DNA from 3 places in the Mesorhizobium sp. B3-2-1 genome. Region 1 is predicted to be linked to each of the others. Evidence: riboswitches for the same ligand, from Rfam matches in the RefSeq annotation. Region 1 holds a riboswitch; each other region holds the start of a gene.

Region 1 (7,904 bases):
AATGGAACAGCCAGGTGCTGGCCAATCTGATGTTCGACTGGATGTTCCGCGGCGGCGGCGACTTCGGCCGCGGCGCGACCATTGCCATCATCATCATGATCGCGGTCATTCCGATCATGATCTGGAACATCCGCCAGGCCAACAAAGAGACGGGAGGGCACTGATATGGCCGTCGCGACCGGAAATTCCTTCGCCAGCCGTTTCGGCGTCCATATCGCGGTGCTCGTCTTCGTGGTGATCTGGACCATCCCCACGCTCGGCATCCTCGTCTCGTCGCTGCGCGACAAGGACCAGATCATCGCCTCGGGCTGGTGGAATTCCTTCGCCAGCTCCAGCCAGACCGAGGCTGGGCGCCTGCCGCCCGCCTCCGCGCAGACCCAGAAGGACGGCAAGTTCGTCCTCGAGGGCAACATCTTCGGCGACGGCGCCAAGCGCAACATCAGCGCCTTCGGCGTCAAGGCAGCAGCACCTACACAATATCCGGCCGGCACATCGGCCGACCTCGGTGACGGGGTGACCCTGCAGGTCAGTGCCGACGGCAGCTTCGTCATGGCATCGCCCAAGGCCTTCGAAGGCGATCGCGGCCAGCGCGTCTACTATGCCTCGTCGGCGCCGCCGAAATTCACCCCCGACAACTACCAGACCGTGCTGTTCTCCGAAGGCATCGGCCGCTCCTTCATGAATTCGCTGACGGTCACCATACCGGCGACCGTGATCCCGATCCTGATCGCGGCCTTTGCCGCCTACGCGCTGGCCTGGATGCGGTTTCCCGGACGCGCCTTGCTGATAGCGGTCATCATCGGCCTCCTGGTGGTGCCGCTGCAGATGTCGCTGATCCCGCTGCTCAGGCTCTACAACGGCGTCGGCACTTTCTTCGGCGTGCCGTCCAAAACCTATCTCGGCATCTGGCTGGCGCATACCGGCTTCGGCCTGCCCTTCGCCATCTATCTGCTTCGGAGCTATATTGCCGGCCTGCCGCGCGAGATCATGGAATCGGCGCGCATCGACGGCGCCAGCGATTTCGAGATCTTCGTCAAGATCGTGCTGCCGCTGTCCTTCCCGGTGCTTGCCTCCTTCGCCATCTTCCAATTCCTGTGGGTATGGAACGATCTCCTGGTGGCAATGGTTTTCCTCGGAACCGCGCCCGACCAGATCGTGCTGACGGCCAAGCTCAATGCGCTGCTCGGCTCGCGTGGCGGCAACTGGGAGATCCTGACGACATCGGCCTTCATCACCATCATCGTGCCGCTGATCGTCTTCTTCTCGCTGCAGCGCTATTTCGTCCGCGGGCTGCTGGCCGGCTCGGTGAAAGGAGGTTGAGACCATGCAATCGGCTTTGAAGGCGACTTCGAAACCAGACCCCGCCGTCGACCGCGACTGGTGGCGGGGCGCGGTGATCTACCAGATCTATCCGCGCAGCTACCAGGACTCCAATGGCGACGGCATCGGCGACCTCAAGGGCATCATCGGCAGGCTGCCCTACATTGCCACCCTTGGCGCGGATGCCATCTGGATCTCGCCGTTCTTCAAATCGCCAATGAAGGATTTCGGCTACGACGTCTCGGATTATTGCGACGTCGACCCGATGTTCGGCACGCTGGCGGATTTCGACGCCCTGACGGCGGAGGCACACCGGCTGGGTCTCAAGGTGATGATCGACGAGGTGCTGTCGCATACCGCCGACATCCACCCCTGGTTCAAGGAAAGCCGCTCCAGCCGCGCCAATCCGAAGGCCGACTGGTATGTCTGGGCGGACGCAAGGCCCGACGGCACGCCGCCGAACAACTGGCTGTCGATCTTCGGCGGCTCGGCCTGGCAATGGGACACAAGTCGCCAGCAATACTACCTGCACAATTTCCTGGCCGAGCAGCCCGACCTCAACTTCCACAGCCGCGAGGTCCAGGACGCGCTGCTCGACGTCACCCGCTTCTGGCTGGAGCGCGGCGTCGATGGCTTCCGCCTCGACACGATCAATTTCTACTTCCACAGCCAGGGACTGGAAAACAACCCGCCGCTGCCGCCGGAAGAGCGCAACGACCAGACGGCGCCGGCGGTCAACCCCTACAACTACCAGGATCATATCTACGACAAGAGCCGGCCGGAGAACCTCGCCTTCCTCGAGCGTTTCCGGGCGCTGCTCGACGAGTATCCGGCCACCGCCGCGGTCGGCGAAGTTGGCGATTCGCAGCGCGGGCTGAACGTGGTCGCCGCCTATACCGCCGGCGGCAAGCGCGTGCATATGTGCTATTCCTTCGACTTCCTGGCGCCGGAAAAGATCAGCGCCGCCAAGGTCCGCTCGGTGCTGGAAGCTTTTGGCAGGGTGGCCAGCGACGGCTGGTCGTGCTGGGCGTTTTCCAACCATGACGTGATGCGCCCGGCTTCGCGCTGGGCCGCCGACGAAGCCGACCCGACCGCTTATCTCAAGGTCATCTCGGCATTGCTGATGTCGTTGCGCGGCTCGGTCTGCATCTACCAGGGCGAAGAACTCGGGCTCGGCGAGGCCGATCTGCGCTTCGAGGACCTGCAGGACCCCTATGGCATTCGCTTCTGGCCCGAATTCAAGGGCCGTGACGGCTGCCGCACGCCCATGGTATGGGATGGCAGCGCCAGGAATGGCGGCTTCTCCCAGGCAAAGCCCTGGCTGCCGGTGCCAGCCAAGCATCTGTCAAAGGCGGTCAACGTGCAGCAAGGTGACGAAACCTCGCTGCTCGAGCATTACCGGCGCTTTCTTGCCTTCCGCCGCGCCCATCCGGCGCTGGCCAAGGGCGACATCACCTTCATCGAAAGCCAGGGCGACACCGTCGCCTTCACCCGCCGGGCGGGCAATGAGGAGGTCGTCTGCGTCTTCAATCTGGCTGCCGCGCCGGCGAAGGTTGACCTCGGCAACCGAACCCTGCAACCTTTGGCGGGACACGGGTTTTCCGGGCAGGCGAGCACCGGCTCGATCGAACTCGGCGGTTACGGCGCCTGGTTCGGGCGCATAGGCTGAAACATCTGAGGAATCACTGGAGGAAATCAATGGCCGATGTCAATTTGAGGCAAGTGAAGAAGTCCTACGGGAATCTCAACATTCTCCACGGCATCGACCTCGACATCAAATCGGGCGAGTTCATCGTCTTCGTCGGTCCGTCGGGCTGCGGCAAGTCGACCTTGCTGCGCTCGATCGCCGGGCTCGAGGAGATCACGTCGGGTGAACTCAGGATCGACGGCCAGGTGGTCAACGACGTGCCGCCGTCGAAGCGCGGCATCGCCATGGTGTTCCAGTCCTACGCGCTCTATCCGCACATGACCGTCTACGACAACATGGCCTTCTCGATGAAGATCGGCAAGGAAAGCAAGGCCGAGATCGACAAGCGGGTGCGGCAGGCCGCCGAAATCCTGCAGCTGACCAAATATCTCGACCGCCTGCCCAAGGCGATGTCGGGCGGCCAGCGCCAGCGTGTCGCCATCGGGCGAGCCATCGTGCGCAATCCGAAGGTGTTCCTGTTCGACGAACCGCTGTCGAACCTTGATGCGGCACTGCGCGTCGCCACGCGTATCGAGATCGCCAAGCTCAAGGAATCGATGCCCAACACGACCATGATCTATGTCACGCACGACCAGGTCGAGGCGATGACGCTGGCCGACCGCATCGTCGTGCTGAAGGACGGCCACATCGAGCAGGTCGGCACGCCCATGGAGCTCTACAAGAACCCCGGCAACCTCTTCGTCGCCCAGTTCATCGGCTCACCGGCCATGAACATCCTGCCGGCGACGGTCGACAGGACGGGCGACCCAACCATCATCAGCCATGTCGGCGGACGCAAGGCGACGGTACCGATCGCGACGCCTGCTTCGGCAAAGGGAGCGGCGGTCAGCTTCGGCGTGCGGCCGGAAGATCTCGCGATCGCCAGTGGTAGCGACTATCTGTTCGAGGGGACGGTCGATTATCTCGAGCAGCTCGGCGAGGTCCAACTGGTCTATATCGACATCGGCCGTGCCGACCTGCCGCTGGTGACCAAGTTGCCGGGCAATGTCGAGGTCAAGCGCGGCTCGACGCTGCGGCTGACCGCCAATGCCGGAGACCTTCATATCTTCGATGCGGATGGACGGTCGTTCGCGCTGCACGAAGCGGAAGCAAAAGCCGCCTGAGACCACAACCTGTCTCGACGACGCAAAAAGAGAGCGGCGGGCAAGCCCGCCGCTCTCTTTTGTATATCACCACGGCTGGTTAGTTGTTGCCGAAGAGATTGCGATCAGCACCCTGATGCGCCGGCTTCTGCACGTCGCCGGACGAATTGAGCAGCTTGTAGACGGGCGAGTCGCTGTTGCGGATCGAACCCGTATGCGACGTATCGACGTTGACGGTCGCCTGCTTGTTGATGTCGGTGCCGCCAACGTTGTCGTTGCCGGCATAGGCGCCGCCAGCGGCAATCAGAAGAGCGGCGGCGGTAAGAACAATCTTTTTCATTTTTTTACTCCGATATTTTCGAATTCAAGGGACGGGCTGAGCGCGCCGTCCCTGCTTGACGAGATGTTAGTTGTTGCCGAACAGGTTGCGATCGGCGCCGTGCTGGACGGGCTCCTGGTTGGCAGGAGCCGACTTGTCGACCGAAGCGGTGTACGAGTTGTCCACCGCGGCAGCAGGCTGGTTGGCACCGTTGGAGCCATAGTTGTCGCTGGCAAAAGCGCTGCCGGAAATAGCCAGAACGGCGGCGGCGGCAATAAGGATCTTGTTCATTTTAGACACTCCTGAATTTCTTGAATTCCACCGGACCGGCGGGCAAGCCCGCCATCCGTGCGGATAGGCCGTTAGCGGCCGAAGAGGTTGCGATCGCTGCCCTGAGCAGGCGCCTGAGCAACCGGCTCCGACGTCTTGGTGGAGGTCGAAGCGGTGTACGAGCTGTCCACGGCTGCTGCGGGCTGATTGGCGCCGTTCGAACCGTAATTGTCGCTACCAGCGAAGGCGCTGCCGGAAATCGCCAGAACGGCGGCGGCAGTGAGAACAATCTTTTTCATTTTGGGTACTCCAGTATTTTTCCGTCCGTCTAGCGGCGTGTCTTGGGATTAAAATCGCGTCGTTCGGACAGCCCCGATGTGGGAGAGCCCCCCGGCCGTTTCCAATCACGAAGTTGTTCAGCGTGGACCATGACCCCACCACTTGAAATTGTACCAGGGCTTTCCAAATCCGCTCTTTTTCTTCGTGATATCAATTGGTTATCTAAAGCCAACGCCTCGATCATCAACTGTGTCGGAGGCTCGGCGTTCACACGGTCTTGCACGCACCGTCAACAGAAACGAACCGTTCGGTTCGATTTTAGACTCTGCTAATAGTCACTTTTTGAAACCGTTAACCTTCTCGCCCGCGGCAAAGGGGTCGAAAACGGTGCCGGCGCGTCTGGCGACGGAGTTCGATTCCAACGGCTACGACCCTGTCACGACGATCCAGCGTGCGTGTCGCGCCGCATGGATGCGATGTCGCTTTCGTGCCGATGTCGCAAAGCCTGTCGTGATTAGATCAGGCATCTCAGGTGCCGCTGCGTGACGATGGAGCGGAGAATTGGGAAGCCGGTCAGATTCCGGCGCTGCCCCCGCAACGGTGGTGGAGTTCAAGTCGCAACGGGAGACCACTGGGCGAAGGCTTGGGAAGGTGTCGCGATGGTCCGCAAGGACAACTCCAGAGCCCGGAAACCAGCCCGAGATGGCTAGAACTCGACTGATCGCGGTGGGCGGTCAAGAGGCGGATGGTGTTTGTCCGGCTTTTCGCCGATCTGCGTCCAGTCCTTCCTCAATCACCACCAGTTCAGTCCTTGAAACTGAGGACAGGACATGGACGCGCGCAACGACATGCTGAGGCTCTTGAACAGCCGCAAACAAGGCTTTTCGCTGGAACAGCCCTTTTACACCGACCCGGACTACTTCAAGCTGGACATGGAGCTGATCTGGTATCGCGACTGGTTGTTCATCGGCCATGATTGCGAATTGCCCAAGCCGGGCAGCTTCATCACCGTGCAGATCGGCGATTATCCAGTCGTGCTGGTGCGCGATCAGCAGGGCAAGATCAACGCCTTCCATAATTCCTGCCGCCATCGCGGCAGCCGCGTCTGCAACACCGACAAGGGCATGGCCGCCAAACTGGTCTGTCCCTATCACCAGTGGACCTACGAGCTCGACGGCCGGCTGCTGTTCGCCCGCCAGATGGCCGATGGGTTCGACAAGAGCCAGTTCGGGCTGAAGCCGGTCGCCTGCGAAAGCGTCGCCGGCTATGTCTTCATCTGCCTGGCCAAGGAGCCCGCCGACTTCGCGCCGATGCGGGCGATGATCGAGCCCTATCTGAAGCCGCACCGGCTCAGCGAGGCCAAGATCGCCTTCGAGAGCACGATCATCGAGAAGGGCAACTGGAAGCTGGTCTGGGAAAACAACCGCGAATGCTATCATTGCGCGGGCAATCATCCGGAGCTGTGCAAGACCTTCCCGGAAGCACCGACCGTGACCGGCGTGCAAGGGGCCGACAGCGATCCGGAGATGCTGGCGCACTGGGCGAAATGCGAGGCTGCTGGCCTACCCAGCAAATTCCGCATCGACCCGGCCGGGCAATACCGCGCCACCCGCGCGCCGCTGCTGCGCGATGCCCAGAGCTACACGATGACCGGCAGGCGGGCGGTGAAGAAGAACCTGTCCGACAGCGTCTCGGGCGACCGGATCGGCACGCTGATGCACTATCACTACCCGACAACCTGGAATCATATCCTCATCGACCATGCCGTCACCTTCCGCGTGCTGCCGGTCAGCGCCACGGAGACGGCGGTGACGACCAAATGGCTGGTACACAAGGATGCGGTCGAGGGCGTCGACTACGATCTCGCCGAACTCACCCATGTCTGGACCGAAACCAACGACCAGGATCGCCGCATCGTCGAAGAGAACGCCTTCGGTATCCTATCGCCCGCTTACGAGCCCGGCCCCTATTCCGAGCTGCATGAGGGCGGTGTGATCCAGTTCGTCGACTGGTATGCCCGCTTCATCGGACCGCGCCTTGCCGAAGGTGGCCGGCCCGCGCTGCGCAGCGTCGCATGAGAGGCTGAGGGATGAATGCGATGACCGACCTTGGCCTTTATCGTCATCTCGACCAGATGGCGCCCTGGAACGACAGGCTGCAGGTGCTGGAAGTGACCGGCGTCAGCGACGAGGCGCCGGACGTGAAGACCTTCACCTTCCGGTCCGACAACCAGACCTGGTTCCGCTATAAGCCAGGCCAGTTCGTGACGCTGGAACTGCCGACGCCGGACGGATCGCTGATGCGTACCTATACGCTGTCGTCCTCGCCGTCGCGGCCGTTCTCGATCGCGGTGACGGTGAAGGCGCAGGCGGGCAGCGTCGGCACACGCTGGATGTTCGATCACCTGGCGCCGGGCTCGCACGTCAAGGCCTATGGACCAGGCGGCGACTTTTCACTGCACAGCCATCCGGCGGCGAAGTATCTGTTCGTCTCGGCCGGTTCCGGCGTGACGCCGATGATGTCGATGCTGCGCTGGCTGAACGACTGCGCGCCATGGACCGATGTCGGCTTCGTCAACTGCGCGCGGCGCCCGGAAGAGATCATCTTTCGCAAGGAGCTCGAGCTGCTCGGTGGCCATATGCCGGGCCTGTCGCTCGGCTTCATGATCGAGGAGCGGTCGAGCCGCGAGGGCTGGTACGGCCATATGGGCCGCATCGACGCCATCCGGCTGCCGCTCCTGGCACCCGATTTCCGCGAACGCGAAATCTTCTGCTGCGGCCCAGATCCCTTCATGCGCGCCGTGCGCGGCATGCTGGAAGCCGCCGGCTTCGACATGACAAAGTACCATCAGGAGAGCTTTGCCGCACCGACCGTGGAGGAAATCCCGGCCCCGTTCGCGGCGCCGGCGCAGGACGGTGTGGCTGTC
Region 2 (7,904 bases), on a different contig from region 1:
GGAAGCGGAGGAAGACCTGCTGCGCATGGGCGGCGTCGGCGACGAGGAGCTCTCCGACAGCATTCTGGCGACTTCGCGCTCGCGCGTTCCCTGGCTGCTCGTCAACCTGCTGACGGCATTTTTGGCGGCCTCCGTGATCGGCCTGTTCGACCGCACGATCGAGCATATCGTGGCGCTCGCCGTGCTGATGCCGATCGTGGCCGGCATGGGCGGCAATGCGGGTTCGCAGACCATGACCGTCACCGTGCGGGCGCTGGCGACGAGGGACCTCGACATCTACAATGCCGGCCGCATCATCCGCCGCGAAATGGGCGTCGGCTTCATCAACGGCATCGTCTTCGCCATCCTGATCGGCATCGTCGCGGCTGTCTGGTTCCACGACCCCAATCTGGGCGGCATCATCGCGGCGGCGATGATCATCAACATGTTCGTGGCGGCCCTTGCCGGCATCCTGATCCCGTTGCTGCTCGATCGGTTCAAAGTCGACCCCGCAGTCGCTTCGGCGGTCTTTGTCACCACCGTTACCGATGTCGTTGGATTCTTTGCTTTCCTGGGCCTCGCGACCTGGTGGTTCAGCGTCCGTTAGGCGTCTCAATTGACTTTTACGTAAATGCCGTGCGAGGCTCGCACGGGGTGCCGCGTCGATTCCGGTGTGGCAACGGTTTGGTTCGGGAGGGAAGGGCGCCGCATGGCGAATGCCCGGAATTCCCGCATGGAGTGACAATGCGGGAATATTATTCGATCACCGAACTGACCCGCGAATTCGACGTGTCGACGCGGACGCTGCGTTTCTACGAAGACGAGGGACTGGTGCAGCCGGTGCGTCGCGGTCGCACGCGGCTGTTTCGCCCTTCCGACCGTCACCTCATCCGGCAGATCATGCGCGGAAAACGCCTCGGCTTCTCGATCAACGAGATCCGCGAGATCATCCAGATGTACAAGGAGCCGCCGGGCGAGGTCGGGCAGCTCAAGCTGATGATCAAGCGCATCGAGGAAAAGCGCGAGGATCTCAGGCAAAAACGCCGCGACCTTGAGGAGACGCTGGCCGAACTCGACCAGGCCGAGGAGTCTTGCGTCGAGCGGCTGGTCGAGCTCGGCGTCAACACCTAGCCCTGCTCAGATCCAGCGCCGCACTCTTTTTGCATAATCGCGGTATTTCTTGCCGAATTTCGCCGCCAACATCTTTTCCTCGCGCTCGATCGCGACCTTCTGGGTGGCGAAGGCGGCGACGAAGGCAAGCAGGAAAAACCAGGCGATGCCCGAGACGAAGGCAACGCCGATCAACAGCAGCGTATTGGCCAGGTACATCGGGTTGCGGGTGACGCCGAAGGGACCGGTCGTGACGAGATGATCGGGTACGGCGTTGGGATTGAGCGTTGTCCTGGCCCGTATCATGGTGCGGATTGCGGTGAACCAGAGTACGGCGACGGTGAACAGTGCCACCCAGCCGGCGGCGAACAGAATGTCGCCCAGGAGGTCGCCGATCCAGGGCAAGGGATAGAGCATGCCGAGGATGATGCTGATCGCGATCGCGGCAGCGTAGATCACCGGCGGCCACGGTATCACCCCAGGCTTCGGTTCGGTCCCAGGCTTCGGCTCGATCATTGTGTCCCTCCCTCCGTCATCTTGTCGTCGGTCTTGGCGGTGCACGTTGCGGCAAGATCGGACAGATGCGCCCTGAAGTCGGCAGTCTGGTCGTTGTCGAAGAGCCGATCAAGAGAGCCTTCACCTTGAAGCGTATCGAGCATGCAGCCGCAATAGCTCGAACAGAAGGTTGCGTTGCGCATCTGCTCGCACGAGCGCTGGCAGGTTTTCAGGAAATTGACCTGCGGAGGCTCGACCTGGGCCGGCATCACTTGTGAGAACAGCCAGACGCAACCGATCAGCAGCGGCTGGTGGATCAGGTAGAAGGCCAGGCTGTGGCGGCCGATGAAGACCAGCGGATTGGCCCAACGGCCGGGCACGAGGCTCGCCAGGCGTGCCCGTATGCCGGAAGCGGACGCCAGTTTCGTCACCGCAATGCCCCCAAGCACCGCGCCGAACCAGGGGAACAGCGGCACGTAGTCGTTGGAACGCGGATTGACGGCGGAAAGGCCGATCCACCACAGCCAGGGGTGATCGAGGTCCTCGAAGCGCAGGTAGACGGGCGCGGCGATGACGAGCGCGGCGACGACAAGCGTCAGCAGCGCCGGCAGGCGCAGGAAGGCGAGGCCAAGCAGGCTGGCGAGTGCGATCTCGTGCAGGATGCCGAAGAAGATGAATCCGTCGGGCGTGACGATGCGGGTAACGACCGAGATGGTGATCGCAGCACCTGCGACCATGGCGAACCGCTTCCAGAAGCCGTTCCAGCGGATTTGCCGGCCATGCGCGAGATACAGGCTGACGCCGACCAGGAACAGGAAGGTCGAGGCGATGCAGCGGGCGTAGATCTTCCACCAGCCGAAGGCGGTGAGACCGGGATCGGTGTAGCCGAAGAATTCCAGATCCCAGGTGAAATGGTAGCTCGCCATCGCGATCAGCGCGACGCCGCGCAAAATATCGATCGCGGCGATGCGCTTCGATGGCTCCGGAGCGGGTGCGGTCGGCGTGTGGATGCTCATGGTCTCGCGATCTGATTCAACCCCAACAAGACGACTATCACGGTTGCACCGGATAGAAGAAGACCGGTCGCCCTTGGCCCGGGCCGCGCGGCGGGTCCGCGCCAGCCACCGGGTTAGGCCACTGCGGGAAAGCCTTTGACCGGCTTCGCTTTTGCCGGATGTGCGTCGGTTTCCTCTTAATGGGCCTGAAATGTCCACGGCAGATTTGACGTCGCGATTCTGCTTTGGGGAAGCAATGTCCACGCATGTGCGCCATCCGATCTGGCTTCCGGCCCTCAAGGCCGCGGATGCGCGCACCTTCGCCTCGCTCTACGCGGTGGAATCCTTCGCCCGCGCCATGGTGTCGAGCGTCATACCGATCCAGGCCTACGAGATCCTCCACAACGAGCAGATCGTCTCGATCCTCTATACCGTCGTTTCCATGCTCGGCCTGTCGGTGACCTTGTTCATGCCGATGCTGATCCGCCGCTTTGCGCGGCGCTGGGTCTACACGGCAGGCGCCTGCCTGCTCGCCATCGGCTCGCTGTTCTTCGTCACGCACACGCTCGCCGGGCAACTGGCCGGCATGCTGTGCCGGGTGATGGGTGCCAGTGCGCTTTCGATCACGCTCAACCTCTACATCATGGACCACATCCGCAAGACCGACTTCATGCAAGCCGAATCGCTGCGCATGGCGTGGTCGATGGTCGCCTGGACGGGCGGGCCGACGCTCGGCATCTTCCTTTACGCGCATTTCGGCATCTACGCCGCGCATGGCGCGGTGGCGGTTTTCGCCATGGCCTTGCTGGCGCTGTTCTGGACGTACCGGCTGGGCGACAACCCGTCGATCCGCCCCGGCAAGACGCGGCCGGCCAATCCGCTCGCCAATATCGGCCGCTTCGTGGCACAGCCGAGGCTCAGGCTCGCCTGGCTGATCGCCTTCGGCCGATCCTGCTTCTGGACGACGTTCTTCGTCTATGGACCGCTGTTCATGGTGATCACCGGCGAGGGTGAACTGGCGGGCGGCCTGCTGGTCTCGGCCGGCAATGCGCTGCTGTTCATGGCGATCTTCTGGGGCAAGGCGGGAAAGCGCTTTGGCGGCCGCCGGACCATGACATTTGCCTATTTCGCCATGTCGGCGACGCTGCTGGCCGCCGGTGCCGTGGGCGAAACCGTACCGCTGCTCACCGGCGCCTTCCTGTTGTGCGGCGCCTTCTTCACCATCGCACTCGATGCGCTGGGTTCGACCGCCTTCATGCGCTCGGTGCGCTCCTATGAGCGCGCGCAGATGGCGGCGGTCTACCGCACCTATCTCGACTTTTCCGAACTGACGCCGCCGCTGGTCTATTCGGTGGTACTGGCCTTCTTCGGACTGGGATCGGTGTTCGTCACGCTCGGCCTGCTGGCGGCGTTTTGCGGCTTCATGACGTGGCACTACCTGCCGAAGTCTCTGTAAAAATCAGGGCGAAAGCGCCGTATGGCGCTCGCGTACCCAATTGTGGAAACGATGCAAGTCGTACTCCTCGGGCATCAGCACGCCGGCTGTATGACGCATCGAGCGCAGGCCTTTCTGGTTGACCTCGCAGATCGCGGCATCCTCCTCCAGCACCTGCGTGCCGAAGGCGACGATGTTGTCGATATCGGTCTCGGCGAGCGCCTCGGGCGCGAACAGCCATTCAGCGGTCAATTCGGTCTGTTCCGGACCCAGCGGCACCAGCCGCACGGTCCTGACATAGTCGACATGGCCGACGATGAACATCGAGGGCAGGCTGCTGGCGTAAGTCTGGCCGGCGGTGCGTTCCGCCTGCGTCAAGCCCGGGAAGACCGGCCCATGCGTCTGCCCGTCACGCGACCATGTTTCAGCCCCGGCGCGCAGGCCTCCGGAAAACTCCGGCGCATCATTGGCGGCATGGCGCGCCCATTCGGGATCGTCATGCCGGCTCATCAGACCGCGGCCATAGATGGGCACAAGCCGCGACAGGTCCTTGTGGACGCCCGGGCAGTGCAGGCACTCGTTGAAGTTCTCCCAGAAAATCTTCCAGTTGCAGTTCATGACCTTGCGCAGCACATGGCCCGACACCAGCGTGTCCAGCGGCCAGTTGCCGAGGTCGCCGGAGGCCGGGTCGAAGGATGACTGCGCCGAGCCGGCGGCATCTTCAGCAAGATTGACGAAGACGAAGCCCCGCCACACCGAGAGTGCGACGCGATAAAGCGGATAATCGGCCTTGTCGAAGCCATCAGGCAGCGACTTCGATGGCACGCGCACAAGGTCGCCGCGCAGCGAATAGGACCAGGCATGATACGGGCAGGTGATCAGCCGCGCCTTCAGCCGTCCTTCGCTTTCCTGGCAAAGCTGCGAGCCGCGATGCCGGCACGTGTTGTGGAAGGCACGCAACGCACCGGTCTCGTCGCGCAGGACAAGAATTTCCTGCGTACCGACGCGGAAGGTGCGGAATGCCAAAGGCTGGGCAAGGTCGGCCTCGCGGCAGACGAGCAGCCAGTCTCTGTACCAGATGGCGTCGAGATCACGCTGATAGTTCTCCTGGTCCCAATAGGCCGATGAGGGCAGCGACGGCTCGCTTCGGGTCAGGCCGTTATAGGGCTCGCGCTCGCTGGCATCGGGCTGCATGGCTGGCTTCCTGTGCGGGTTGCCAGCCGACACCCGGCCATGGAGTTTGTCAATCAGGACGGGATGGGAGCGGCTTTGCCGATACGACGCTCCTGCGCTGGCGGCTGTCGGAATTTGGTTTGCCGCGCGCGGCGAATTTCCCTATAGTCACCAGCGTCGTCGGTTCCTTTTTGGAGCCAAGAGGGAATGCGGTGCGGACAGGAATTCCTGTCTAATGCCGTGGCTGCCCCCGCAACTGTGTGCGGTAGTCCTCTCCATATGCCACTGAAGGTTTTCCTTCGGGAAGGTGGGGAAGGGCGCTTATCCGCGAGCCAGGAGACCTGCCGGCGACAGGAAACTGACTTCGATGCCCTCGGGTGGAGGGCGAAAGGACAAGACATGACTACCGCTTCCGTCTCCCTCGGCGCCTCCGTCTCCTCGCAGTCGCGCCTCATGCAGCTCGCGCTCGCGGCGCTGCTCGGCATCTTCGTCGTCGGCTTTGTCGGTTTCTCGCATATCGATGCGGTCCACAATGCCGCCCACGACTATCGCCACTCGATGGCGTTTCCCTGCCACTGACGAGGATCTGACATCATGAATCTGTTTCGCAACGTCGTGTTCGTCGCGGCGATCGCGGGGCTCGTGGCCGGTGTCGTTCTCGCCTGCATGCAGGCCTATGCGACAGTGCCGCTGATCCTCAAGGCGGAGGTCTACGAAAAGGCCGGCGGCGGCCATCACCACGACCATGGCGCGGCACCCGCCGCAACCGATACCAGCGCCGTAAGCACGGTCGCGCCCGCTGGGAATGCGATGAGTTCTGCCGCGCCAGCAGCCGTCGAAGCCAAGACGCCGGCGGAGGAAGACGAAGCCTGGGCGCCGGCCGACGGTTTCGAGCGTTTCGCCTTCAGCGTGGTTGCCAATATCGTCACCGGCATCGGTTTCGCGCTGGTCCTGGTCGCGGTTTCCGAGTTTGCCGGCGGCATCGGCAATTGGCGCCAGGGCGTGTTCTGGGGGCTGGCCGGCTTTGCCGTGTTCACGCTGGCGCCTGGCCTCGGCCTGCAGCCGGAACTGCCGGCAATGCCGGCGGCCGATCTTCTTCCGCGTCAGATCTGGTGGACGGCAACGGCGGCGGCGACCGCCATCGGCCTTGGCCTGATCGTGTTTCGCAGATCGCTGCCGTTGACCATTCTCGCCGTCTTGCTGATCGTCGCCCCGCATATCGTCGGCGCGCCGCAGCCCGACAGTTTCGAAACACCGATCCCGGAAGGCCTGCACCACCAGTTCGTGGTGGCGGTGACGGTGACCAATCTGGTGTTCTGGCTGGTGCTCGGCGCCGTCGTCGGCGTGGTGCGCAGACGCTTCACCGGCACGGCGACCAGCCTGCGCGACAGCTTTGCCTGATCGCCGCAAGCTGACCTTCATCATCGGTGGCGCGCGCTCCGGCAAGAGCGCGCACGCCGAAACCCTGGTGGCGGCATTGCCCTCGCCATGGGCCTATATCGCCACGGCGCAAGCCTATGACGACGAGATGCGCGAGCGCATCGCGTTGCACCGCTCGCGGCGCGGCGAAGGGTGGTCGACCATCGATGCGCCACTCGACCTTGCCGAAGCGCTGGAAGCCTTGCCGGATGATCAGCCGGTGCTTGTCGACTGCCTGACGCTGTGGCTGACCAATCACATGCTGGCCGACCACGACGTGGACGCGGCGTGCCGACGGCTGGCCTACGTGCTGTCGCGGCCGCGCGGACCATGGATCGTGGTATCGAACGAGGTCGGGCAAGGTATCGTGCCCGACAATGCGCTGGCGCGGCGTTTTCGCGACGACGCCGGCCGGCTCAACCAGCGGGTCGCCGCGGTCGCCGACACGGTGCTGCTGATGGTGGCGGGGCTACCGCTCAAGGTGAAGTGAAATGACTGACATCGACGACAAGGATGAAGAACGCCATCGCGCCAAAATGGCCAAGCGCAAGGCGGTGCAGGACGCCGAGGTTGCTGGCAAGACGATCGAGAAGGGGTTGCTGATCGTCAACACCGGTCCCGGCAAGGGCAAGACCACGGCCGCCTTCGGGCTGGCGCTTAGAATGCTCGGCTACGGCAAGCGCGTCGGTGTCGTGCAGTTCATCAAGGGCAGATGGCACACAGGCGAGAAGGACGCTTTCGCCGCCTTTGGCGACCGGGTCGTCTGGCACGCCATGGGCGAGGGTTTCACCTGGGAGACGCAGGATTTGAAGCGCGACATCGCGGCCGCCGAGGCTGCCTGGGCCAAAGCGCGGGAATTGATCGACGATCCCTCGATCAGCCTTGTCGTGCTCGACGAACTCAACATCGCGCTGCGCTACGATTATCTCGATCTCGACAAGGTGGTAGCGGCGCTGAAGGGCCGGCGCGAGGGCCTGCATGTCGTCGTTACCGGCCGCAACGCCAAGCCAGCGCTGATCGGGGCCGCCGATCTGGTCACCGAGATGGGCGTGACCAAGCATCATTTCTCGGCGGGCGTGAAAGCTCAGCAGGGGATCGAGTTCTGATTGTTCACCAACCGGAGGCTGTTCATTGGAGCAAGCAGTAATCGTCTATCTTCTTCTCAGCGACGGTCAGTTCGGAACGCCACAGGAACGAGAAACCATTATCGCTCTTGAGCAGAGACTGGAGCAAGCTGTCGGGAACGCATCCGCAGGCGAGTTTGATGGCGATGAATTTGGTGGGGGCAAATGTGTCCT
Region 3 (7,904 bases), on a different contig from region 1:
GCCGGGACGCGAACCTTGTCGAGAAGCGGCGTATGCGGCGTTGCGTTCACGTTGGGCCCAGACTTTCTTTTCTTCGGCGGGATAGGCCGCCGGCCGGCGAAAGTAAATGCGTGTCGGTAACGCGGATAGTCAGTCCCTCACCGCTCAGCCTTCCGGCAGCGGAATGAATTCTTTCTCATCGCCGGGGACGATATCGAAGCGGCCGGTCTTCCATTCCTGCTTGGCCTGCTCGATGCGCTCCTTGGACGAGGAGACGAAATTCCACCAGATGTAGCGCTTCGAACCGAGCGAGGCACCGCCGAATAGCATGAAATGCGCACCCGTCGGCGACGATATGACGATCTCGTCGCCGGGACGGAACACCAGCAGCCGTTCCGCCGGAAAGACGTCGCCTGAAATCGAGACCTCGCCCTCCAGCGTGTAGATGGCGCGCTCTTCCGCATCGGCCGGGATCTTGACGCTGGCACCGGGCGCAAGCCGCAAATCAGCGTAGAGCGTTTCGGAATCCGCCCGCACCGGAGACCGCAATCCTTGGAAATCGCCGATGACGACACGGCCGCTAACACCCTCGGCATCGATCTCTGGAAGCCGCAGCGCAGCTGTGTTCTCGAATACCGGCGCAACCTCTTCCTTGCCGTCCGGCAGAGCCAACCAGGTCTGCAGGCCGGAGATCGACATCGGCGCGCCGCGCAATTCCTGCGGCGTGCGCTCGGAGTGGACGATGCCGCGGCCTGCGGTCATCAGGTTCACGTCGCCGGGCTCGATCACCATTTCGGTGCCGAGCGAATCGCGGTGCCTGATCTTGCCGTCGAACAGATAGGTCACGGTCGACAGGCCGATATGCGGGTGCGGACGGACATCGAGCGCCTGGCCGGCGCGCATGATGGCGGGACCCATTCGATCGAAGAAGATGAACGGCCCGACCAGGCGCCGCTTGGCGGTCGGCAAGGCGCGGCGCACCTCGAAGCCGCCAATATCCTTGGCGTTCGGGATGACCATCAGCTCGATCTGGTCGCTGGCGAAGGCATCGCCGGCCTCAGGGTCTTTCCCCGGGAAGAAGCTCATGAACTCTCCTGGTCAGCGGTCAGTGGGCGCTTTGGGCATATCAGGCGAACCGGATCGCCGCCTTTGCTCTTAGTTTAGCCGCCACCTCTTCGCGATTGCGCGGATGCTGGTGGGTTTCGAGCGAATCGAGAAGCTCGCGTGCCGATGCCGCGATGGCGTCGACCGCGTGATCAAATGCATGCTGGTTCTTGGCGGAAGGCCGCGTCGTACCGCTCAGCTTGCGGACAAACTGGAGTGCCGCGTCGCGGACTTCGTCATTGGTTGCCGGCGGATCAAAATTGAACAGGGTCTTGATGTTTCTGCACATCGCTTCCGTATCTCCTCTTGTCCGTTTCAATCGGGACGAACTGTATCCTCGATCATGATCGTGTCCAAAAATCGGTAAAGCTGCTCGGCTCCCTAGTCCGCGTCGAGCGGCTCGGTTCCAACCGGCTTGCCGTCGCGCGACAGCCTGATCTTCTCGACCTTGTCCTCAGCGGCCTTCAGCAACCGGTCGCAATGCATCTTCAGCGCCTCGCCGCGCTCGTAGATCCGGATCGACTGGTCGAGCGGCACGTCGCCACGCTCCAGATCATCGACGATCTTCTCCAGAGCGTCGAGTGCCTGTTCGAAGCTCATCGCCTTGACGTCTTCGTTGATCTCACCAGTCATCATTCATCCTTTCATCAGTCGCCCGACATGGGCGGCGACCGAAAATGCCAATCCCTGCAGATCGTAGCCGCCCTCGAGCAGGCTGACGAGCCGGTTGCCGCCATGGCGTGCGGCGCGCTGCATCAGCTGGCCGGTCGCCCAGTCGAAATCGTCCTCGGTCAGATTGATTTCCGCCAGCGGGTCGCGATGGTGCGCGTCGAAGCCAGCCGAAATGATGATCAGGTCGGGCGCGAAATTGTCGAGTGCCGGCAGCACGCGCGACAGGAAGGCATCGCGAAACACCTCGCTGCCGGTCTGCGGCGCCAGCGGCGCGTTGACGATGTTGCCGGCGCCGGTCTCGCTCTTCGCGCCGGTGCCGGGATAGAGCGGCATCTGGTGCGTCGAGCAATAGAGCACCGAGGGATCGTCCCAGAAAATATCCTGCGTGCCGTTGCCGTGATGCACGTCCCAGTCGACGACGGCGACACGCTCGGCGCCATGCTTCTTCTGTGCATAGCGGGCAGCGATTGCCGCCGTATTGAAGAAGCAGAAGCCCATGGCCGTGGTCTTTTCCGCATGGTGCCCAGGTGGCCGGGCGGCGACGAAAACATTGTCGGCGCGGCCCGCAAAGACGTCGTCGACGGCGGCGTTGGCGGCGCCGATCGCCGTGGTCGCGGCCTGCCAGCTCTTCGGGCTGGCGGTGGTGTCGGCATCGATGCGGGCAATGCCTTCGTCGGGGATGGCGGCGCGGACACGCGCGACGAAATCGGCGGGATGCGCGTAAAGGATGGTCGCCTCGTCGCCTTGCGGTGCCTCGACGCGGTCGAGCGCGGCGAAAGCTTCGTCGTCGAGCACACGTTCGATGGCGCGCAGGCGGTCGGGCCGCTCGGGGTGACCGGGCGGGGTGATGTGTTCGAGAAAGATCGGGTGCGTGTAGAGACGAGTGGCCATGTCCCTCTATCTAGTGCCCCGGCGCGGCGATGGCCATGCGTTGCGGCCTGATCGCTGGGGAAAATCGAACCTGCGTCCATTCATGTCGCTGCGGGCATTGGCGTCGCCGGCCATTCGGCGTAAGACTGCTGCTACTGCCTGGTGCCCGCGAAAGCGGGAGAATCGGGAACACGGTTTGATACCGTGGCGTGCCCAACGCTGTGAGGGGGACTGCGCCGGTAAGTGCCACTGTCGATGACGGGAAGGCACCGGACGTGGGTTGATTCCGAGCCAGAAGACCGGCCTGGCAGGCATCGTCATCCGCATGGTCAGGCGGATGATATCAGAGCGGCGTGCGCCTTCTTGGACGCACAAAGTACGCTCTGAGAATTTGAACTGCTGCAATCGCAAGGGGACAAGCGATGCCGGAAGACATGACCGCTGCAATGGGCGATGGATTTGACCAGATTGCGCGCGACGCGGTTTACCGCGCCATGTTCACGCGGCGCGACGTGCGTAGCCATTTTACATCGGAGACGATCGACGACGAGGTGCTCGCGCGGCTGCTGCTTGCCGCCCATCACGCGCCGTCGGTCGGCTTCATGCAGCCCTGGAATTTCATCGTCATTCGCGATGCCGCGCGACGGGGGGAGGTGCGCGACCTGTTCTTGGCCGCCCGCGAACAGGAACTGCCGGCAATCGAGGCAGACCGGCGGGCGCTCTACCGCAAGCTCAAGCTCGAAGGCATCTGCGAAAGCGCGCTGAACATCTGCATCACCTGCGACCGCGAGCGCTCGAAAGGCTCGCCGCTAGGGCGCTGGCACAATCCGGAAATGGATCTCTACAGCACGGTCTGCGCGGTGCAGAATTTCTGGCTGGCGGCACGCGCCGAGGGCGTTGGAGTCGGCTGGGTCAGCATCATCGAGACGCAAGCGCTGAAAAGCCTGCTATCCATCCCCGGCCACGTGACGCCGATCGCCTATCTCTGCGTTGGCCGTGTTTCCGAGTTCGCGCCCAAACCCGACCTCGAAACGCATGGCTGGGGCCGACGGCTGCCGCTGCCCGACCTGATCATGAGCGAGACGTTTTGCGGCCAGGGTGAGGCCTCGCTCAAATCCACGGTGGCCCGCCTCAACACCGTCGCCGCTGCGCCGGCAAACCCCGCCGATCAGCGCGTCGCGCCGGCCGTACCCCAGCGCGAACCGTCGAAGGTGGAGAGCGCCTTGTCCTTGAGTTCCCGGAACTTTGACGAGGCTTCGGCGAGCCGGGCGTCCCAGGCGGCATCGGGGACCTGGCCCTCGATGGTCTTGAAATAGACCTGCATCAGGCAGGCAATGGCGAACGGCTCGATGAAGGCCGCCTTGAAAGCCCAGGCAAAGACGATGGCCAGAACGAAGGCCCAACCGGCGAGCTGACCGGGCATGACGTAAAGAATAGCGGCTGCCGGCGCCAGCATCAGCAGGAAGATGACGAAGGAGACGCTCCACATGATCACCGCCAGCCAGATGGCGTTCTTGACCATGGTCTTGCCGTTCTGGGCGTAGAGCACGATGCCTTGCCGCGCGGTCTCGAAGGGCGAGGACGAATTGATGCGGATGTTGTAGCCGAGAATGATCTCATCGACATAGGTCAGCGACAGGCGGATCACCGTGTTGAGGAACGAGACCAGGCCGCTCAGGCCCGGAATGGGCAGGAAAGCCGCGATGCCGCCGAGCAGGCCGGTGATGGCGCGGATAGCGCCCTTGACTAGTTGGTCGACGACGAAAAGGATGTTCGCCTCGGCAAAACGCTCGGTCACAATCTCTCTTGCGTAGGCGATCTGGTTCTGGCCGTCGGGAACGTCATGGCCGTCGATCAGATGAACCATGACGGCGATGTGACCCGCCTTGACGACGTAAAGGATATATTCGCGGATCCAATAGACGGCGATCGAGACGAGGCCGAAACCGACCACGCCACCCCACATGGCGATGGACAACGGTCCATCAGGATCGGTGGAGATATGGCCGATGCCATAGCCGACGGAGGCGCCCGTGCCGGTGGCCATGATGTAGGCCAGCGTGATGCCGAAATAGACGATCATGCGAAAGACAATGAAGGGCCAGGTCCGCATCATGATGGACACCGACCTGCCGATATCGAAATCCCACATGCCCGAATCTCCCCTCAGAGATGGCTGTGGAGGATGCGCTCAAACCGGCTATTGTCAATTGCAGGCGGCGGCGGGAGGCGCCACGGTGGCTCAGTTTGGCCGCGCTTCCGGCTTCTCGAGCAGGCCTTCAAGCAATTGCTTGAAGGCTGCCACCACCTTCCTCGACGTCGCTTCGGGATCGTTCGAGTTGGCGATCCGCTGCGCGGCCTGGCTGCTCGCCCCATTGATCAGCCGCGCCGCGGTCTCGGGATCGAGGCCCGGCACGACCATCCCCTCCTCTTGCAGCACGGTCAGATGATCGGTCATTGAACCGACGCAGGCATTGGCATTCGACCACTGTGCCGGATCGCCCAGCACCGCCGGACCGTCCCGGAACATGATGCGCTGGATTTCCGGCTCGAGCGCCATCTCGATATAGGTGGTGCATTCGTCGACGAAATGCTGCCAGCGGGTCGGCGCCCTCGACGCGACCTCGTTCACCCGCGCCGCCATTTCAGCATCGATTTGCGCGACAACCGCCTCGAGCAGTCCCTTCTTGTCGCCGAAGTGATGATAGAGGGCGCCGCGCGTCAGTCCGGCCGACGCGGTGAAATCGTCCATCGACGCTTCGGCGTACCCGATGGTGCCAAAGGCTTGGCGTGCCGCGGCGATCAGCTTGGCGCGTGTCTCCGCGATCATCTCCTTGCGTGGTCGATGCATGTCCTGGCCTTATCTACATACGCCCCGTATGCCAATTGACATACGGGGCGTATGGTCTATTTAACACTCATACGTCTCGTATGTAATCGTCGAATCGCTCCTTGTCGAGGAACAGGATCATGCAAAACCCCTATTCGGAAATTTTTCGCACTCCCGGAGCCAAGGACTTTGCCGCCGCCGGCTTCATGGCGCGCCTGCCGATCGCCATGGCGCCGATCGGCATCGTGGCGATGTTGTCGCAGACGCGTGGCGAATACTGGCTGGCGGGTGCGGTTTCCGCGACATTCGCCTTGGCCAATGCTTTCCTGGCGCCGCAGATATCGAGGTTGGTCGACCGCCTCGGCCAGACGCGGGTTGTCGTACCCACCACCATCATCTCCGTGCTCGCATTCGCGGCCCTGATCGCATCGGCCAACCGGGACTGGCCGGTATGGACGCTGTTCGTGTCGGCACTGCTGGCGGCGGCAATGCCAAGCATGCCGGCCATGGTGCGGGCGCGCTGGACCGAGATTTTCCGGGGCCGGCCCGAGATGAATACCGCCTTCGCCTTCGAGTCGGCGGCGGATGAACTGGTCTATATCGCCGGCGCATCGCTGTCGGTGGGCCTCAGTGCCGCGCTGTTCCCGGAAGCGGGCGTGCTCGTCAGCACGCTGTTCCTCGCCCTTGGCTCGACAGCCTTCATCCTGCAGCGTTCGACCGAACCGCAAGTGCGACCGGTGGACCATGGCTCAACGGGCTCGGCAATCCGCCGGGGGCCGGTTCAAATCATCACCTTCGCCATGATCTTCATCGGCGCGACTTTCGCGACGACGGAGGTGAGCACGGTGGCGATCACCAAGGAATTCGGCCAGCCGGGCGCCGCAAGTCTCGTCATCGGCGTCTATGCGCTGGGGTCCTTCGTGCTCGGCATCATCATCGGCGCGCTCAACCTGAAAGCACCGCTGCAGCGCCAGCTCGCCATCGCGGTCGCTTTGGTCACGCTCGGCACGCTGCTGCCGCTTACCGCCGGCACCGTGCCTGCGCTCGCGCTGACTGTCTTCATCAGCGGCGTGGCGATCTCGCCGACCTTCATCACCGCCTTCGGCCTGATCGAACGGCATGTCCCTGAAACGATGCTGACCGAAGGCATCACCTGGGTGATGACCGGCATCGGCATCGGTATGGCGCTGGGCTCTTTCGCCGCCGGTGCGGTGGTAGACGCGTTCGGCGCCCAGAGCGGGTTCTGGGTTTCGGTGGCGTCAGGCGTTATCGCACTGATCACGGTGCTGCTCGGCCAGCGCAGCCTCGCCACCCACGGATGCGAGCTGGAAGGATGCGAGGCGGCAATCCCGGCCGAATGACAGCCAGGATTTGTCGAGCTCAGATAATCTCGGTCTTGGCGATGTGAATGCCAAACCCTTCGAGGCCGACATAATGGCGTTCGCGCGAGGCGATCAGATTGATCGAGGAAATGCCGAGATCCTTCAGGATCTGTGCACCAAGGCCGATCTCACGCCATTCGCTCTCGCGCCGGCGCGCCTCTTCATGATCCTCGCGATCGCCCGGCGCCGGCCGGTTGCGCTCCTGGTGAGCGACGCCGACCGAGCCCTCGCGCAGATAGACGATGACACCGCGCTTGCGCTCGCCCATCGCCTTCATGATGCCATCGAGCCGGTGGCTGGTGCCGAACACGTCGGTCACCACATCCTCCGAATGCAGCCGCACCGGCACCTCCTCGCCGTCGCGAATGTCGCCAAAGACGATGGCGACGTGATGCATCGTGTCCCAGGGCAGCGTGTAGGTGAAGACCTGCGCCTTGCCACCCAGCGTTTCGATGTCGGAGCAGGCGACGCGCTCGACCAGCGTTTCCTTGCGCTGCCGGTAGGCGATTAGATCGGCGACCGAAACCTGCTTGAGGCCGTGCTCCTCGGCGAAGGCCGCGACTTGCGGGCCGCGCTTGACGGTGCCGTCATCATTGACCAGTTCGGAAATGACACCGATCGGCGGCAGGCCGGCGAGCTTGCAGAGGTCGACGGCCGCCTCGGTATGGCCCGAGCGCATCAAGACGCCGCCCTCGCGCGCGATCAGTGGGAAGATGTGGCCAGGGCGGACGAAATCGGAGGCGCCGACATTGCCGTTGGCAAGGTTGCGCACCGTCAGAGTGCGGTCGTCGGCCGAAATGCCTGTCGTCGTGCCATGCTTGAAGTCGACGCTGACGGTGAAGGCGGTCGTGTGGGCCGAATCATTGTCGGCCACCATCGGAGCGAGGTTCAGCCGCTTGGCTTCCTCGCGCGGCATTGGTGTACAGACGATGCCCGACGTGTTGCGCACGATGAAGGCCATCTTCTCCGGCGTACAGTGAACGGCGGCGACGATCAGGTCGCCCTCGTTCTCACGCCCGTCATCGTCCATGACGACGACGATCTCGCCGCGTTCGAAAGCCCGGATT

What was found. Region 1 has a riboswitch for cobalamin ahead of FJW08_RS13600 (aromatic ring-hydroxylating dioxygenase subunit alpha). Riboswitches for the same ligand answer to the same signal wherever they lie in the genome.
Region 2: it holds a riboswitch for cobalamin, as region 1 does, so the genes downstream of both, FJW08_RS22740 (CbtB domain-containing protein) here and FJW08_RS13600 (aromatic ring-hydroxylating dioxygenase subunit alpha) in region 1, are expected to answer to the same signal.
Region 3: it holds a riboswitch for cobalamin, as region 1 does, so the genes downstream of both, bluB (5,6-dimethylbenzimidazole synthase) here and FJW08_RS13600 (aromatic ring-hydroxylating dioxygenase subunit alpha) in region 1, are expected to answer to the same signal.

What each region holds. Positions count from the first base shown of each region.
Region 1 covers NZ_VFTI01000011.1:49,317-57,220, forward strand. The annotation lists gene FJW08_RS13565 (sugar ABC transporter permease) at 1-164, shown strand, start outside; gene FJW08_RS13570 (carbohydrate ABC transporter permease) at 166-1,320, shown strand; gene FJW08_RS13575 (alpha-glucosidase family protein) at 1,325-2,989, shown strand; gene ugpC (sn-glycerol-3-phosphate ABC transporter ATP-binding protein UgpC) at 3,019-4,131, shown strand; gene FJW08_RS13585 (DUF680 domain-containing protein) at 4,211-4,450, opposite strand; gene FJW08_RS13590 (DUF680 domain-containing protein) at 4,517-4,720, opposite strand; gene FJW08_RS13595 (DUF680 domain-containing protein) at 4,792-4,998, opposite strand; cobalamin riboswitch at 5,492-5,694, shown strand; gene FJW08_RS13600 (aromatic ring-hydroxylating dioxygenase subunit alpha) at 5,809-7,056, shown strand; gene FJW08_RS13605 (hybrid-cluster NAD(P)-dependent oxidoreductase) at 7,077-7,904, shown strand, end outside.
Region 2 covers NZ_VFTI01000024.1:28,651-36,554, forward strand. The annotation lists gene mgtE (magnesium transporter) at 1-586, shown strand, start outside; gene FJW08_RS22715 (MerR family DNA-binding transcriptional regulator) at 724-1,110, shown strand; gene FJW08_RS22720 (isoprenylcysteine carboxylmethyltransferase family protein) at 1,117-1,605, opposite strand; gene FJW08_RS22725 (DUF1624 domain-containing protein) at 1,602-2,600, opposite strand; gene FJW08_RS22730 (MFS transporter) at 2,836-4,035, shown strand; gene FJW08_RS22735 (aromatic ring-hydroxylating dioxygenase subunit alpha) at 4,039-5,208, opposite strand; cobalamin riboswitch at 5,352-5,551, shown strand; gene FJW08_RS22740 (CbtB domain-containing protein) at 5,587-5,766, shown strand; gene FJW08_RS22745 (CbtA family protein) at 5,782-6,588, shown strand; gene cobU (bifunctional adenosylcobinamide kinase/adenosylcobinamide-phosphate guanylyltransferase) at 6,581-7,096, shown strand; gene cobO (cob(I)yrinic acid a,c-diamide adenosyltransferase) at 7,098-7,712, shown strand; gene FJW08_RS22760 (hypothetical protein) at 7,738-7,904, shown strand, end outside.
Region 3 covers NZ_VFTI01000016.1:47,122-55,025, forward strand. The annotation lists gene dxs (1-deoxy-D-xylulose-5-phosphate synthase) at 1-50, opposite strand, end outside; gene FJW08_RS17705 (pirin family protein) at 145-1,065, opposite strand; gene FJW08_RS17710 (DUF2277 domain-containing protein) at 1,106-1,372, opposite strand; gene FJW08_RS17715 (exodeoxyribonuclease VII small subunit) at 1,465-1,716, opposite strand; gene FJW08_RS17720 (histone deacetylase family protein) at 1,720-2,646, opposite strand; cobalamin riboswitch at 2,769-2,948, shown strand; partial or broken gene bluB (5,6-dimethylbenzimidazole synthase) at 3,120-3,626, shown strand; gene FJW08_RS17730 (hypothetical protein) at 3,794-4,777, opposite strand; gene FJW08_RS17735 (TetR/AcrR family transcriptional regulator) at 4,868-5,476, opposite strand; gene FJW08_RS17740 (MFS transporter) at 5,596-6,816, shown strand; gene ribB (3,4-dihydroxy-2-butanone-4-phosphate synthase) at 6,836-7,904, opposite strand, start outside.